Aquibium microcysteis: one gene and its partner. The protein of the gene in region 1 interacts with the protein of each later gene in a pairwise test. Links are inferred from orthologs where the notes say so. Each region holds a gene or a part of one and is shown in the gene's direction. Other genes may lie near its edges.

Region 1 (7,898 bases):
TCTGTCGGTCAACATCAGTGTCCAGTCCTTCGCCGGCAGCACGGCGGTGGAGGGGCTCATCGCGATGATCGAGAGCCACGGCGTCGACGCCTCGCTGCTGACGCTCGAGTTCACGGAGCATGTGACGGCGGGCGACCTCGCCGCGATGGGCCACAAGATGGCAAAGCTGAAGGCACTCGGCGTGCGCTTCTCGCTCGACGATTTCGGCACCGGCTATTCATCGCTGTCGCGGCTGAAGCGCCTGCCCTTCGACGAGGTGAAGATCGACGGCAGCTTCGTCGCCGAGATCGACAAGTCCGAGGAGGACCGGGATCTGGTCCGCACGATCCTGGCCATCGCCGAGACTCTGCGGCTTCACGTCGTGGCCGAACACGTCGAGACGACGAGCCAGCAGGACTTCCTGCTCTCGGCCGGCTGCGGCGGCTTCCAGGGATATCTCTATGCGCCGGCGCTGCCGGCGGCGGAGTTCGAGCGCTTCGTCAGGGCCAGCGGCACCCAGCGCACGCCGGACCGGGGAGAGCACGAGCGTCTGTCGGCCTGACGCGACTGGCTTCCAAACGACACAGGCCGCCTCCCGGCGGCCTGTCAGTACGTGATCGGCCGCCGGTGAAGCCGGCGGGACGGATCAGCCGACGATCTCGATGTCGGCGAACCAGTACTTGATCTCCTGGGCGGCCGTCTCCGGCGCATCGGAGCCATGAACGGAGTTCTCGCCGATCGACAGGGCGTGCACCTTGCGGATGGTGCCTTCGGCGGCATTGGTCGGATTGGTGGCGCCCATCACTTCGCGGTTCTTCGCGATGGCGTTCTCGCCTTCGAGCACCTGGACGATCGTCGGACCCGAGGACATGAACTCGGTCAGTTCCTGGAAGAAGGGACGCTCCTTGTGGACGGCGTAGAAGCCTTCGGCCTCGCGCAGGCTCATCCAGACCCGCTTGGACGCGACGACGCGCAGGCCCGCGTCCTCGAGCATCTTGGTGATCGCGCCGGTCAGGTTGCGCCGCGTCGCGTCGGGCTTGATCATCGAGAAAGTGCGTTCGATCGCCATCGTCAGTTCCTTCATCTGTCCAATCGGGAAAGTCGCGGCTCTATACCGTCCGCCCTGACGAATGCCAAGGGTTTGCGCGGTGCATGGTGAAGCGGGGTGTGGCCGTCAGGCGGCGGCGGGCACCCGGGCGCCGAGGCCGTCGTGGAGGGCCAGGCAGCGCTCGAACCAGGCGCGGATCGGATCGTCGGCCGCGAGCGGCTGGTAGGACGAGACGACGCGGGCGAACTGGAAGGCGCCGAAGACGATGTAGTCCGCAAAGAGCGGCGAGGCGCCGCCGATGAAGGGCTGGTAGGACAGCATGCTGCGCAGCGGCTCGAGCGAGGCGCGGAACCCGGCCAGCCGCGCGTCGCGGTCGAGGGGGACCTCCTCGATCGGCTTGCCGAAACGCGGCTCGCGGGTGCGGCGGAAATGCGCCTGGTCCTCGGGCGCCAGGCAGTCGTGGATGTCCATCAGGATCGCCGCGCCGAGATAGGAATGGATGGTGAGCTGGGACCAGCGTTCCACGAACCGCGCCATCGCCTTGCCGCCCTCGCCCCCGAAAAGCGTCGGGCGATCCGGATAGGCCTCCTCGAGATAGAGCGCGATGTCGAAGGAGTCCGACACCAGCGTGTCGCCGTCGCGGATCAGCGGCACGATCTTCGTCGCGCCGCCCTCGATGGTCGGGATGCGCGTGAAGGGCGCCGGCATGGAGGTGAACGGGAGGCCCTTGTGGGCCAGCGCCATCGCCACCTTCCAGCAATGCGGGCTGAAGGGCCGGCCGGCGTCCGCGCCTACCAGGTCATAGAGCAGAATGGCCATTGGAACGGGTCCTCCACGGATGGTATCAGGAGCGGAATTGAGCCTGTTTCGCCGAAAAAGAAAAGATGATGAAGCCCCATTTCCGGATGCTCGCCGCCTACAACCGTTGGGCCAACGGCCAGCTCTACGACGCCGCCGCCGAGCTCACCGACGAGGCGTTCGCCCGTGACGTCGGGGCGTTCTTCAGGTCCATGACGGGAACGCTGAACCATATCCTGGTCGCCGACCGCATCTGGCTCAAGCGGTTCACCGCGGAGGGGGAAGCGCCGCGGGCGCTCGACGCGATCGTGCACCCGAATCTCGGCCCCTTGCGGCTGGCGCGCGAAGCCGAGGACGAGCGGATCACCGGATGGATCGAGACGCTCGACGACGCCGCGCTCGCCGGTCGCTTCACCTACATCACGGTCACCGACATGCGCAGGGTGAGCCAGCGGCTGGCGCCCGCCCTGACGCACTTTTTCAACCACCAGACCCACCACCGCGGGCAGGCGCACACCATCCTGTCCCTGCTCGGCAAGGAACCTCCCTCTCTCGACATGATCTATTTCCAGCGCACCGAGGAAGGTCGTCAGTTCGCCTGAAGTGGTTCGCAGTCCCACATCCTGCCTTCGAAGTATCGACGGCTCGAACCGTTAACGTTCGTCTTATCTGCCTGGAACCATTCGCCGAGACTCCGATTGCTATCACGACGGAATGACACCGTCGGTTGTAAAATATTGGCAACGGAGGAGCTTGAGATGATCCGGTTTGCAGCAATGACTTCAACCTTTTCGGCAATGGCCCTCGCTGCGGCGATGGCAACCATGCCTGCGCATGCGGACGGAGTCGGCGCGGGTGTCGGCGTCGGCATCGGTGGCATCGGGGTCGGTGCCGGCGTCGGAATCGGGAGCGGCGGCGTCGACGCCGGCGCGGCCGCATCGGTCGGCGGCTCGGGTGGCGTGAACGCCGGGGCCGGCGCCTCGATCGGGGGCGGCAGCGGCGTCGACGCCGGAGCCGGCGCTTCCATCGGCGGCAGCGGCGGCGTCAATGCAGGAGCGGGCGCGTCGATCGGCGGGGGCAGCGGCGTCAACGCCGGTGCGGGCGCGACCATCGGCGGCGGCAGCGGCGTCGGTGCCGGGATCGGCGTCTCCATCGGCGGGACCCCGGGCAGCCCGGGGTCGCCGGGCACGCCCGGCAACCCGGGCACGCCGGGGCAGCCGGGTGCCACGCCCGAATCGATCGTCGCCGGCATGTCGAACGCCGAACTCAGCCGCTACAAGCGGCGCTGCGACGAGGTCACGGCCAACCCGTCCGGATACGACCGGGATCTTCTCGCGCTCTGTCGCCTGATCGGCCAGACGGCGTCCCGCTAGCCGCGGCCGGTCGAACGGTCCAAGGAGGAGGCGGCGCCGCAGCGCCGCCTCCTCCGCGTCCGGACACGTGCCCCTTGCCGCACCGCACGCCGGCGCCTAGACACGCGGCATGATCACGCTCACCGACCTCTCGCTGCGCATCGCCGGGCGCCTGCTCCTCGACCACGCCTCCCTGGCGCTGCCTGCCGGGGCGAAGGCCGGTCTCGTCGGGCGCAACGGCACCGGCAAGACCACGCTGTTCCGCGCCATCACCGGCGACCTCGCCACCGAGACCGGCACCATCGGCCTGCCGCGCAACGCCCGCATCGGGCAGGTCGCGCAGGAGGCTCCAGGCACCGAGGAGCCGCTGATCGACATCGTGCTCAAGGCGGACAAGGAACGTGCTGCGCTTCTGGAGGAGGAGAAGACGGCGACCGATGCCCACCGGATCGCCGAGATCCACATGCGGCTGGCCGACATCGACGCGCATTCGGCGGAGGCGCGGGCGGCGACCATCCTCGCCGGGCTCGGCTTCGACGAGGAGGCCCAGCGGCGTCCCGCCTCCTCGTTCTCCGGCGGCTGGCGCATGCGCGTGGCACTGGCTGCGGTGCTTTTCTCGGAACCCGACCTGCTTCTGCTCGACGAGCCGACCAACTATCTCGACCTCGAAGGCACGTTGTGGCTGGAATCCTACGTGTCGAAATATCCGCACACCGTGCTCCTGATCAGCCACGACCGCGACCTGCTGAACCGCGCCGTGAACTGCATCGTCCATCTCGACCAGCAGAAGCTGACCTTCTGGCGCGGCGGCTACGACCAGTTCGAGCGCCAGCGCGCCGAGCAGATCGAGCTGCAGGAGAAGGCGCGGGTCAAGCAGGAGGCGCAGCGCAAGCATCTGCAGTCCTTCGTCGACCGCTTCAGGGCGCAGGCGACGAAGGCCCGCCAGGCCCAGTCGCGCATCAAGGCGCTGGAGCGGATGAAGCCGATCGCCGCCTGGCACGACGAGACCGTGCGCCCGTTCTCGTTCCCCGCGCCGGTCAGGACCGTCGCCTCCCCGATCGTGGCCATCCAGCAGGGCACGGTCGGCTATCAGCCCGGCAAGCCGGTGCTGAAGAACCTGACGCTCCGGATCGACGCCGACGACCGCATCGCGCTGCTCGGCTCGAACGGCAACGGCAAGTCGACCTTCGCCAAGCTGATCGCCGGACGGCTGGAGCTGGGCGGCGGATCGATCACGATCGCGCCGCAACTCAAGGTCGCGATGTTCGCGCAGCACCAGCTCGACGACCTCCGGCCGGAGGAGAACGCCATCGAGCACGTGCGCCGGCTGATGCCGGACGCGCCCGAGGCCAAGGTGCGCGCGCGGGTGGCGCAGATGGGCCTCGTGACGGAGAAGATGAACACGCCGGCCAAGGACCTGTCGGGCGGCGAGAAGGCGCGGCTCCTGATGGGTCTCGCCTCCTTCGAGGGACCGAACCTTTTCATCCTCGACGAGCCGACCAACCATCTCGACATCGACAGCCGCGAGGCGCTGATCCACGCCCTCAACGACTATCCCGGCGCCGTCATCCTGATCTCGCACGACCGCCACCTGATCGAGGCGACCGCTGACCGGCTCTGGCTGGTGAACAACGGGACGGTGGCGCCCTTCGACGGCGACATGTCCGACTACCGCAGCATCGTCACGGGCGGCGCGAGCGACCGCCGCGAGAAGCGCGACGCCGACAAGTCGTCCAAGGCCGACAAGCGTCGCGAGGCCGCGGCACGGCGCGCGGCGCTGGAGCCGCTCGCCAAGCAGATCCGCGCCACCGAGGGGCTGATCGAACGGACCCGCAAGCGGCTGGACGCGGTGGAGGACGAACTCGCCAATCCGGCGCTCTACGAGAAGGATCCCGCCAAGGCCACACGGCTCGCCAAGGAGCGGTCGGAACTGGCTGCGACGATCGCGCGCCAGGAGGAAATCTGGCTCGAGCTTTCCGCCGAGTACGAGGAAGGCATGGCGGAATGACCATACGGGTGGAGAACCGCGGCGACGTGACCATCGTCACCATCGACCGGCCGGAAGCGCGCAACGCGGTCGATCCCGCCATGGCGGATGCACTGTTCCGCGCCTTCATCGCCTTCGACCGCGACGAGAGCGCGAAGGTGGCGATCCTGACGGGCGTGCCCGGCGCCTTCTGCGCGGGATTCGACCTGAAGGCCGCGTCCGGCGGGATGGACGAGACGTGGTACGCCAAACACCATCTCGATGCCGCGTTCGACGGGCTGGACGACCAGCCGCGCAAGGGACCGATGGGGCCGACCCGGCTGACGCTTTCCAAGCCCGTCATCGCGGCGATCTCGGGTCCGGCGGTCGCCGGCGGCATGGAACTCGCGCTCTGGTGCGACATGCGCGTGATGGAGCGCTCGGCCTATATGGGCGTCTACTGCCGCCGCTGGGGCGTTCCGCTGATCGACGGCGGCACCATGCGGCTGCCGCGCATCGTCGGGCATGGCCGGGCGATGGACCTCATCCTGACCGGCCGGCAGGTCGAGGCGGAGGAATGCCTCGCCATCGGACTGGCGAACAGGCTGTGCGAGGACGGCTCGGCGCTCGCGGCCGCACTGGAACTCGCCGGCCAGCTGGCACGGTTTCCGCAGGCCTGCATGCGCGCCGACCGGCTGTCGGCCATCGCGCAATGGTCGCTCGACCTGCCGCAGGCGCTCGGCAACGAATGGGCGAGCGCGGAGACGTTCCGCTCCGAGGGCAGCGCGGGCGCGGCCCGGTTCGCTTCCGGCAAGGGTCGATCGGGCGACTTCTCGGAGATCTGAGGGTTGTCGGGAAGCCGTGCCTACGGCTGGTCTTCGGGACCCCGGCCCCAGCGCGGCGGCGGCGGATTCTGCCGGTTGAGCTTGCGCCTGCGCCTCGCCATCGCGACGAAGCCGACGAAGCCGACCACGATCAGCACGTAGCCGACGGGAACGGCCCGCGGATCGAGGTCGAAGGCGCCGGCATTGAGGATCAGGTCGACGCGCGACGGCGACACGCCGCCCCCGCCAGCCGTCGGCTCGAGCGTGAAGACGTAGCGGTCGTCGCCATTCACCGGATCGATGGTGGCGAGATCGTCCTCGTACAGGAAATCGGCCTCCGCCCCAGCCTGCGGTTCGACGCCCGCGAAGGTGACCGACTGCTCGAAGACCGGCTGCTCGCCGGTGGTCACGACCATCCGGAACACGGGACGGTCGGCGGACGGCACCAGCCGTTCGGCGACCTGCATCACGAGCCGCACCCGCACCGGCGCGTCGGCCGGGGCGAGCGAGACGTCCGCCCGTCGGTAGCCGTCGCCGTCGAAGAGCGGAAAGACGCCGATCTCGTATCCGGGAACGTGTCTGACGGCGAGCGGATAGCCGATGCCGAGCGCAAGACCGGCCATGAGCACCACCAGGAAGAAGAACCGCATGCGCCACCCGTTCGCGTCTGTCGTGCAAGGGTGTGCCATGCACCCGCAGCCATGTCCACACGACCTGCAGTCCGACGGAGCCCGGGAGCCGCACCGGGCGGAAGCCGCCCGCAACGCCGTCCGAAGCGTCAGCCCTGGCGTTCCCAGCGTCCGTCCGGGGTCTGCTTCCAGTAGGTCGCCTGGTGGCCTGCGGCCCGGACGGCTTTCCAGTCCTGCCTCGCAAGCGTCAGCTGCATCTCGTCATGACCGTCGAACATGAAGACGGCGCGCTGGTAGCCGGCCAGGTCCGGCGGGCGGGCGCCGTCGACGAGGAAGCGGATCTCGGCGCCGTTGGCATTCGCCGCGCCGGAGGTGAGCAGCACCGGCTGATCGGCTGCGTGCGGCTCGTGCTCGACCCCGTGCCCGATGAAGGAATCGTCGCGAAAGGTCCACAGATGCTGGTCGAGCGCATCGCGCCGCTCGTCGCTGCCGGTCTGGATCACGACCTTCCACCCCCGGCCGAGCGAGCGCTCGACGAGGGCGGGCAGCGCCTCCTCGAGCGTCGATTCGGTCAGGTGGTAGAACAGGACGTCCGTCACGCCTCGTAGTGGTCCCGCACCAGCCGGTCGAGGAGGCGGACGCCGAAGCCCGATCCCCAGGACGTGTTCGTGTCGCTGGCCGGAGATCCCATCGCGGTCCCCGCGATGTCCAGATGCGCCCAGGGAGTCTCCTTGACGAAACGCTGGAGGAACTGCGCGGCGATGATGGCGCCGCCGTAGCGGCCGCCGATGTTCTTCATGTCGGCGTTCTTGGATTCGATCAGCTTGTCGTATTCGGGTCCGAGCGGCATGCGCCAGAGCTTTTCGCCGGTGACCATGCCCGCCTGCGCCAGCTTGCCGGCGAGGTCGTCGTCGTTCGAGAACAGGCCGGCATGGTGCTGGCCGAGCGCGACCATGATGGCGCCCGTCAGCGTCGCCAGGTTGACCATGAAGGCCGGTTCGAAGCGGTCGTTGCAGTACCAGAGCGCGTCGGCCAGCACGAGGCGCCCCTCGGCGTCGGTGTTCAGAACCTCGATCGTCTGGCCCGACATCGAGGTGACGATGTCGCCCGGCCGCTGGGCATTGCCGTCGACGGCGTTCTCGACGAGGCCGATGATGCCGACGACGTTCGCCTTCGCCTTTCGGGAGGCAAGCGCGTGCATCAGCCCGGTGACGGCTGCAGCACCGCCCATGTCGCCCTTCATGTCTTCCATGCCCGAAGCCGGCTTCATGGAATTGCCGCCGGTGTCGAAGGTGACGCCCT
Region 2 (6,073 bases), 2.0 Mb from region 1 along the record:
CAACGGCGCCGGTCTCGCCATGGCGACCATGGACATCATCAAGCTCTACGGCGCCGAACCGGCCAATTTCTGCGACGTCGGCGGCGGCGCCGGCAAGGAGAAGGTCGCGGCCGCCTTCAAGATCATCACCGCCGATCCGGCCGTGAAGGGCATCCTGGTCAACATCTTCGGCGGCATCATGAAGTGCGACGTCATCGCCGAGGGCGTCATCGCCGCGGTGAAGGAGGTCGGGCTGAAGGTTCCGCTGGTGGTGCGACTCGAAGGCACCAACGTCGACCTCGGCAAGAAGATCATCAACGAGAGCGGCCTCAACGTCATCTCGGCCGACGATCTCGACGACGCGGCGAAGAAGATCGTCGCGGCCGTGCAGGGCTGACAGGTATGCGTCGGGCGGCGGTCGCGGGGCTTCTGGCTTTCTCCAGCCTCTGCCCTGCCGCCGCCGCCGACTACGACACCGCCTTCGTGGACGCCTTCGCCGATGCCTGCGTGCCCCAGCGCATGAGCTATCCGGGCACGCTCGACACCGCGCGGGCGGCGGGCTGGCGCGACGTCGGGCGGACCGCGAACCCCGAACTCGACGTGATGATGGGGAAATCGGAAGAAGCCGCCGCGGATCCCGAACTGAAGGGGACGTTCGAGTACGCGATCCTGACGAAGCCCGTGCAGGATCAGGACCATTTTCTCGTCGTCAGCCGGGCGTCCTTCGTCATCGACGAGGACGAGGACCCGCCGAACCCCTGGGTCTATATCGGCTGCTATCTCTACAATTTCGATGCCACGGCCCCGATCGGTCCCGGCCCGTTGAGCGCCCTGCTCCAGAAGCCGGTGTCGAACCGCCATTCCGACGAGACCCTGACGAGCTACGTCTGGGGTCCGCCCTGCCCGATGCCGCGCACCGGCGACACCTACCTGACCTTCATTCCCGAAGGCAGCCCCCACGCGGTCACGACCGGCTTCTCCGGCCTCATGCTGAAGTTCGAGACCTCCGAGCCCGACCCGGGCGAGATCGTGCCGGAAACCTATTGCTGACGCGCCGTCCGGGAGCGGCACCCGAAGCCGCTGCCCGCCTCGCCCGAAGCTTTTGCTTGCACATCGGTCCTACACGGATTATGTGCTCCACATAATCCGTGTAGGACCTCGTGACCAAGAACCTCACCCTCGCCATCGACGACGACCTGCTCGACAAGGCGCGGGTTCTGGCGGCCATGCGCCGCACGACGGTGAACGCGATGGTGCGCGGCTTCCTCGAACGCGAGATCGAGCGGGAGACGCTGCATGCGACGCGCGCGGAGGCCTGGAGCCGGATGTACCAGGTCGCAGACGCCGATGCTTTCCGGCGGGAACACCGCCTGAGGGACGGTGAGCGGCTGTTCGATCGCGAACTCTTCTACGAGGAGGTCATGCGTGAACGCGGCCTTCTTTGATACCAACATCCTCGTCTATGCCGCCGACACGGCCTGTCCGGACACGCGGAAGAGAGACCACGCCCGCCAGCTGATGCAGTCGCGCGAAATCACCATCTCGACGCAGGTGATGATGGAGTTCTACGGTGTGCTGCGCCGGAAGCTGGCCTACGGCCCGGACGTGGCCACGCAGTGGATCGAGACGCTGCAGGACGAACATGTGGTCAGCCTGGACGCAGCCGGCGTCGTCCATGCGATCAAGCTGGCGCGACGCTACGACATCTCGCATTGGGATGGGCTCGTCCTGACGGCCACGGAGCGGGCCGGTCTCTCCGTTCTCTACACCGAGGACCTCAACCACGGCCAATCCTATGGCTCCGTGCGGGTCTGCAATCCGTTCATTCAAGACTTCTTAGCTTAGGTTCGAAGGGAAGACTGCCCCATGTCCATCCTCGTCAACAAAGACACCAAGGTTCTCGTCCAGGGCCTGACCGGCAAGACCGGCACCTTCCATACGGAGCAGGCGCTGGCCTATCACGGCACGCAGATGGTCGGCGGCATCCACCCCAAGAAGGGCGGCGAGACCTGGACGGGATCCAAGGGCGAGACGCTGCCGATCTTCGCTTCGGTCGCCGAGGCCAGGGACCGCACGGGCGCGACCGCCTCGGTGGTCTACGTGCCGCCGGCAGGCGCGGCCGAAGCCATCATCGAGGCGATCGACGCCGAGATCCCGCTGATCGTCTGCATCACCGAGGGCATTCCGGTCATGGACATGGTGAAGGTCAAGGCCCGGCTCGACCGCTCGACCTCGCGCCTCATCGGCCCGAACTGCCCCGGCATCGTGACTCCGAACGAATGCAAGATCGGCATCATGCCCGGCAATATCTTCCGCAAGGGCTCCGTCGGCGTTGTCTCGCGCTCGGGAACGCTTACCTATGAGGCGGTCTTCCAGACGTCGAATGCCGGCCTCGGCCAGTCGACGGCCGTCGGCATCGGCGGCGACCCGGTGAAGGGCACGGAGTTCATCGACATGCTCGAAATGTTCCTCGCCGACGACGAGACCCAGTCGATCATCATGATCGGCGAGATCGGCGGTTCGGCCGAGGAGGACGCCGCCCAGTTCCTCAAGGACGAGGCGAAGAAGGGCCGCAGGAAGCCGATGGCGGGCTTCATCGCCGGCCGCACGGCACCGGCCGGCCGCACCATGGGCCATGCCGGCGCGGTGATCTCGGGCGGCAAGGGCGGCGCGGAAGACAAGATCGCGGCCATGGAATCGGCCGGCATCCGCGTCTCGCCGTCGCCGGCCCGGCTGGGTCAGACGCTGCTCGAGGCGCTCAAGGGCTGAGCCGCACGCAATGGCCGGCCGCGCGAGCGGCCGGTGACGCCTGGGGGCAGGAAAGGGCGGGCGACCGCCGAGGAAACAGCGGCACGACCGCCGCACCAAGAAGGAGACGGGGCGAAGCGCTCCGGCAAGGCACGACAATGGCACGGCAGGATCAGGCCAACGACCAGTTTTCCCTCACCTCGTTCCTCTATGGCGGCAACGCCGACTACATCGAAGAACTCTACGCCTCCTGGCAGGACGACCCGGATTCGGTCGATGCCGAATGGCGCGACTTCTTCGGTGCGCTGAAGGACGATGCGGGCGACATCCGCAGGAACGCCCGCGGCGCCTCCTGGCAGCGCGCCAACTGGCCGCTGAAGGCCAATGGCGAACTCGTCTCGGCGCTCGACGGCGACTGGGGCACGGTCGAGAAGCATTTCGACAAGCGCACCCGCGAGAAGGCGGCCACGGCCGGCAAGACGGTTTCGGAAGCCGACGTGCATCGCGCCACCCGCGATTCCGTCCGCGCGATCATGATGATCCGCGCCTTCCGCATGCGCGGCCACCTGCACGCCAATCTCGATCCGCTCGGCGTCGCCAAGCCGCAGGAGGACTACAACGAACTGTCGCCGGAGAATTACGGCTTCACCGAGGCCGATCTCGACCGGCCGATCTTCATCGACAACGTGCTGGGGCTCGAATTCGCGACCATCCGGCAGATGCTCGACATCCTGCAGCGGACCTACTGCTCGACACTGGGCGTCGAGTTCATGCACATCTCCAACCCCGAGGAGAAGGCCTGGATCCAGGAACGCATCGAGGGGCCGGACAAGGGCATCGAGTTCACCGCCAACGGCAAGAAGGCCATCCTGCACAAGCTGATCGAGGCCGAAGGCTTCGAGCAGTTCATCGACGTCAAGTACAAGGGCACCAAGCGTTTCGGCCTCGACGGCGGCGAGGCGCTGATCCCGGCGCTCGAGCAGATCATCAAGCGCGGCGGCAACATGGGCCTGAAGGAGATCGTGCTCGGCATGGCCCATCGCGGCCGGCTGAACGTGCTCACCCAGGTGATGGGCAAGCCGCACCGCGCCGTCTTCCACGAGTTCAAGGGCGGCTCCTTCGCCCCCGACGACGTCGAGGGCTCGGGCGACGTGAAGTACCATCTCGGCGCCTCGTCCGACCGTGAGTTCGACGGCAACAAGGTCCACCTGTCGCTGACCGCCAACCCCTCGCATCTCGAGATCGTCAACCCGGTCGTCATGGGCAAGGCGCGCGCCAAGCAGGACCAGGTCTTCGGACGCAAGCGCGAGGAGGTGATCCCGCTGGAGGAGCGTGCCAAGGTGCTGCCGCTGCTCCTGCACGGCGACGCGGCTTTCGCCGGCCAGGGCGTGGTGGCGGAGTGCCTCGGCCTCTCGGGCCTGCGCGGCCACCGGGTGGGTGGCACGCTGCACTTCATCATCAACAACCAGATCGGCTTCACGACCAACCCGCGCTTCTCGCGCTCCTCGCCCTATCCGTCGGACGTCGCCAAGATGATCGAGGCGCCGATCTTCCACGTCAACGGCGACGATCCCGAAGCGGTGGTCTATGCCGCAAAGGTCGCGACCGAGTTCCGGATGAAGTTCCAGAAGCCGGTCGTCATCGACATGTTCTGCTATCGCCGCTTCGGCCACAACGAGGGCGACGAGCCGGCCTTCACGCAGCCGCTGATGTACAAGAAGATCCGGTCGCATCCCTCGACCGTCCAGATCTACTCGCAGAAGCTGATCGCCGAGAAGCTGGTGACCCAGGAGGAGGTCGACCAGATGAAGGCCGAGTGGCGCGCCCATCTGGAGACCGAGTTCGAGTCCGGCCAGGCCTACAAGCCCAACAAGGCCGACTGGCTGGACGGAGCCTGGTCGGGCCTGCGCAGCGCCGACAACCAGGACGAACAGCGCCGCGGCAAGACCGCCGTGCCGACGAAGACGCTGAAGGAGATCGGCCGCAAGCTGACCGACATCCCGAAGGACTTCGAGGTCCATCGGACCATCGGCCGCTTCATCGAGAACCGCCGCCAGGCGATCGAAACCGGCGAGGGCATCGACTGGGCCACCGCCGAGTCGCTCGCCTTCGGCTCGATCCTGCTCGAAGGCAACCCGGTGCGCCTGTCGGGCCAGGATTCCGAGCGCGGCACCTTCTCGCAGCGCCATTCGGTGCTCTACGACCAGCGCGACGAGAACCGCTACATCCCGCTCAACAACCTCGGTCCGCAGCAGGCCAACTACGAGGTCATCAACTCGATGCTCTCCGAGGAGGCCGTGCTCGGCTTCGAATACGGCTACTCGCTCGCCGAACCGCGCGCGCTGACGCTGTGGGAAGCGCAGTTCGGCGACTTCGCCAACGGAGCGCAGGTCGTCTTCGACCAGTTCATCTCGTCGGGCGAACGCAAGTGGCTGCGCATGTCGGGCCTCGTCTGCCTGCTGCCGCACGGTTACGAGGGCCAGGGTCCCGAGCACTCGTCGGCCCGCCTCGAGCGCTGGCTGCAGATGTGCGCGGAAGACAACATGCAGGTCGCCAACCTCACGACGCCGGCGAACTACTTCCATGCCCTGCGCCGGCAGCTGAAGCGCGACTTCCGCAAGCCGCTGATCCTGATGACGCCGAAGTCGCTGCTGCGCCACAAGCGCGCGGTCTCGACGCTGGCCGAGATGTCGGGGGAGAGTTCGTTCCACCGCCTGCTGTGGGACGACGCCCAGTACCTGGCCGACCAGCCGATCAAGCTGGTCAAGGACTCCAAGATCCGCCGCGTCGTGATGTGCTCCGGCAAGGTCTATTACGACCTCTACGAGGAGCGCGAGAAGCGCGGCATCGACGACGTCTATCTGCTGCGCGTCGAGCAGCTCTACCCCTTCCCGGCCAAGGCGCTGATCACCGAACTCTCGCGTTTCCGCAACGCCGAGATGGTTTGGTGCCAGGAGGAGCCCAAGAACATGGGGTCCTGGTCCTTCATCGACCCCTACCTGGAATGGGTGCTGGCCCACATCGACGCCAAGCACCAGCGTGTCCGCTACACCGGTCGCCCGGCGGCCGCCTCGCCCGCGACCGGTCTCATGTCGAAGCACCTGGCGCAGCTCGAGGCGTTCCTCGAAGATGCGCTCGGCGAATAGCAAGAACCAGATCCGAAACCCCTTCGAAGGCACGGAAAAACAACCATGGCCACAGAAATCCGCGTCCCCACGCTGGGTGAATCCGTCAGCGAAGCCACGATCGGCAAGTGGTTCAAGCAGGCCGGCGACGCCGTCGCGCAGGACGAGCCGCTGCTCGAACTCGAGACCGACAAGGTGACCCTCGAAGTGCCCGCCCCCGC

What was found. Proteins that work in one complex are often made in the same cells at the same time.
Region 2: the proteins of IAI54_RS28505 (region 1) and IAI54_RS18975 interact in binary tests that used the Escherichia coli proteins (3 or more experiments, as listed by UniProt). The link is inferred for Aquibium microcysteis from one-to-one orthologs.

What each region holds. Positions count from the first base shown.
Region 1 is NZ_CP061080.1:6,050,942-6,058,839, reverse strand. Bases 2,882-5,746 are described here. They hold IAI54_RS28505 (ABC-F family ATP-binding cassette domain-containing protein), read left to right. Parts: upstream 2,882-3,307; coding sequence 3,308-5,185; downstream 5,186-5,746. Other genes in these bases: IAI54_RS28500 (crotonase/enoyl-CoA hydratase family protein), read left to right, coding at 5,182-5,746; IAI54_RS28510 (hypothetical protein), read left to right, coding at 2,882-3,198. Outside these bases: IAI54_RS28535 (putative bifunctional diguanylate cyclase/phosphodiesterase), read left to right, coding at 1-541; ndk (nucleoside-diphosphate kinase), read right to left, coding at 626-1,048; IAI54_RS28525 (glutathione S-transferase family protein), read right to left, coding at 1,154-1,846; IAI54_RS28520 (DinB family protein), read left to right, coding at 1,915-2,427; IAI54_RS28515 (hypothetical protein), read right to left, coding at 2,415-2,651; more of IAI54_RS28510, read left to right, coding at 2,650-2,881; more of IAI54_RS28500, read left to right, coding at 5,747-5,988; IAI54_RS28495 (hypothetical protein), read right to left, coding at 6,009-6,617; IAI54_RS28490 (DNA polymerase III subunit chi), read right to left, coding at 6,746-7,195; IAI54_RS28485 (leucyl aminopeptidase), read right to left, coding at 7,192-7,898. UniProt on the Escherichia coli protein: Genetic data indicate it may be involved in ribosome assembly or function.
Region 2 is NZ_CP061080.1:4,062,035-4,068,107, forward strand. What follows is about bases 2,517-6,073. They hold IAI54_RS18975 (2-oxoglutarate dehydrogenase E1 component), read left to right. Parts: upstream 2,517-2,885; coding sequence 2,886-5,873; downstream 5,874-6,073. Other genes in these bases: sucD (succinate--CoA ligase subunit alpha), read left to right, coding at 2,517-2,748; odhB (2-oxoglutarate dehydrogenase complex dihydrolipoyllysine-residue succinyltransferase), read left to right, coding at 5,919-6,073. Outside these bases: sucC (ADP-forming succinate--CoA ligase subunit beta), read left to right, coding at 1-376; IAI54_RS18955 (hypothetical protein), read left to right, coding at 382-1,029; IAI54_RS18960 (hypothetical protein), read left to right, coding at 1,140-1,424; IAI54_RS18965 (PIN domain-containing protein), read left to right, coding at 1,405-1,824; more of sucD, read left to right, coding at 1,846-2,516. UniProt on the Escherichia coli protein: E1 component of the 2-oxoglutarate dehydrogenase (OGDH) complex which catalyzes the decarboxylation of 2-oxoglutarate, the first step in the conversion of 2-oxoglutarate to succinyl-CoA and CO(2).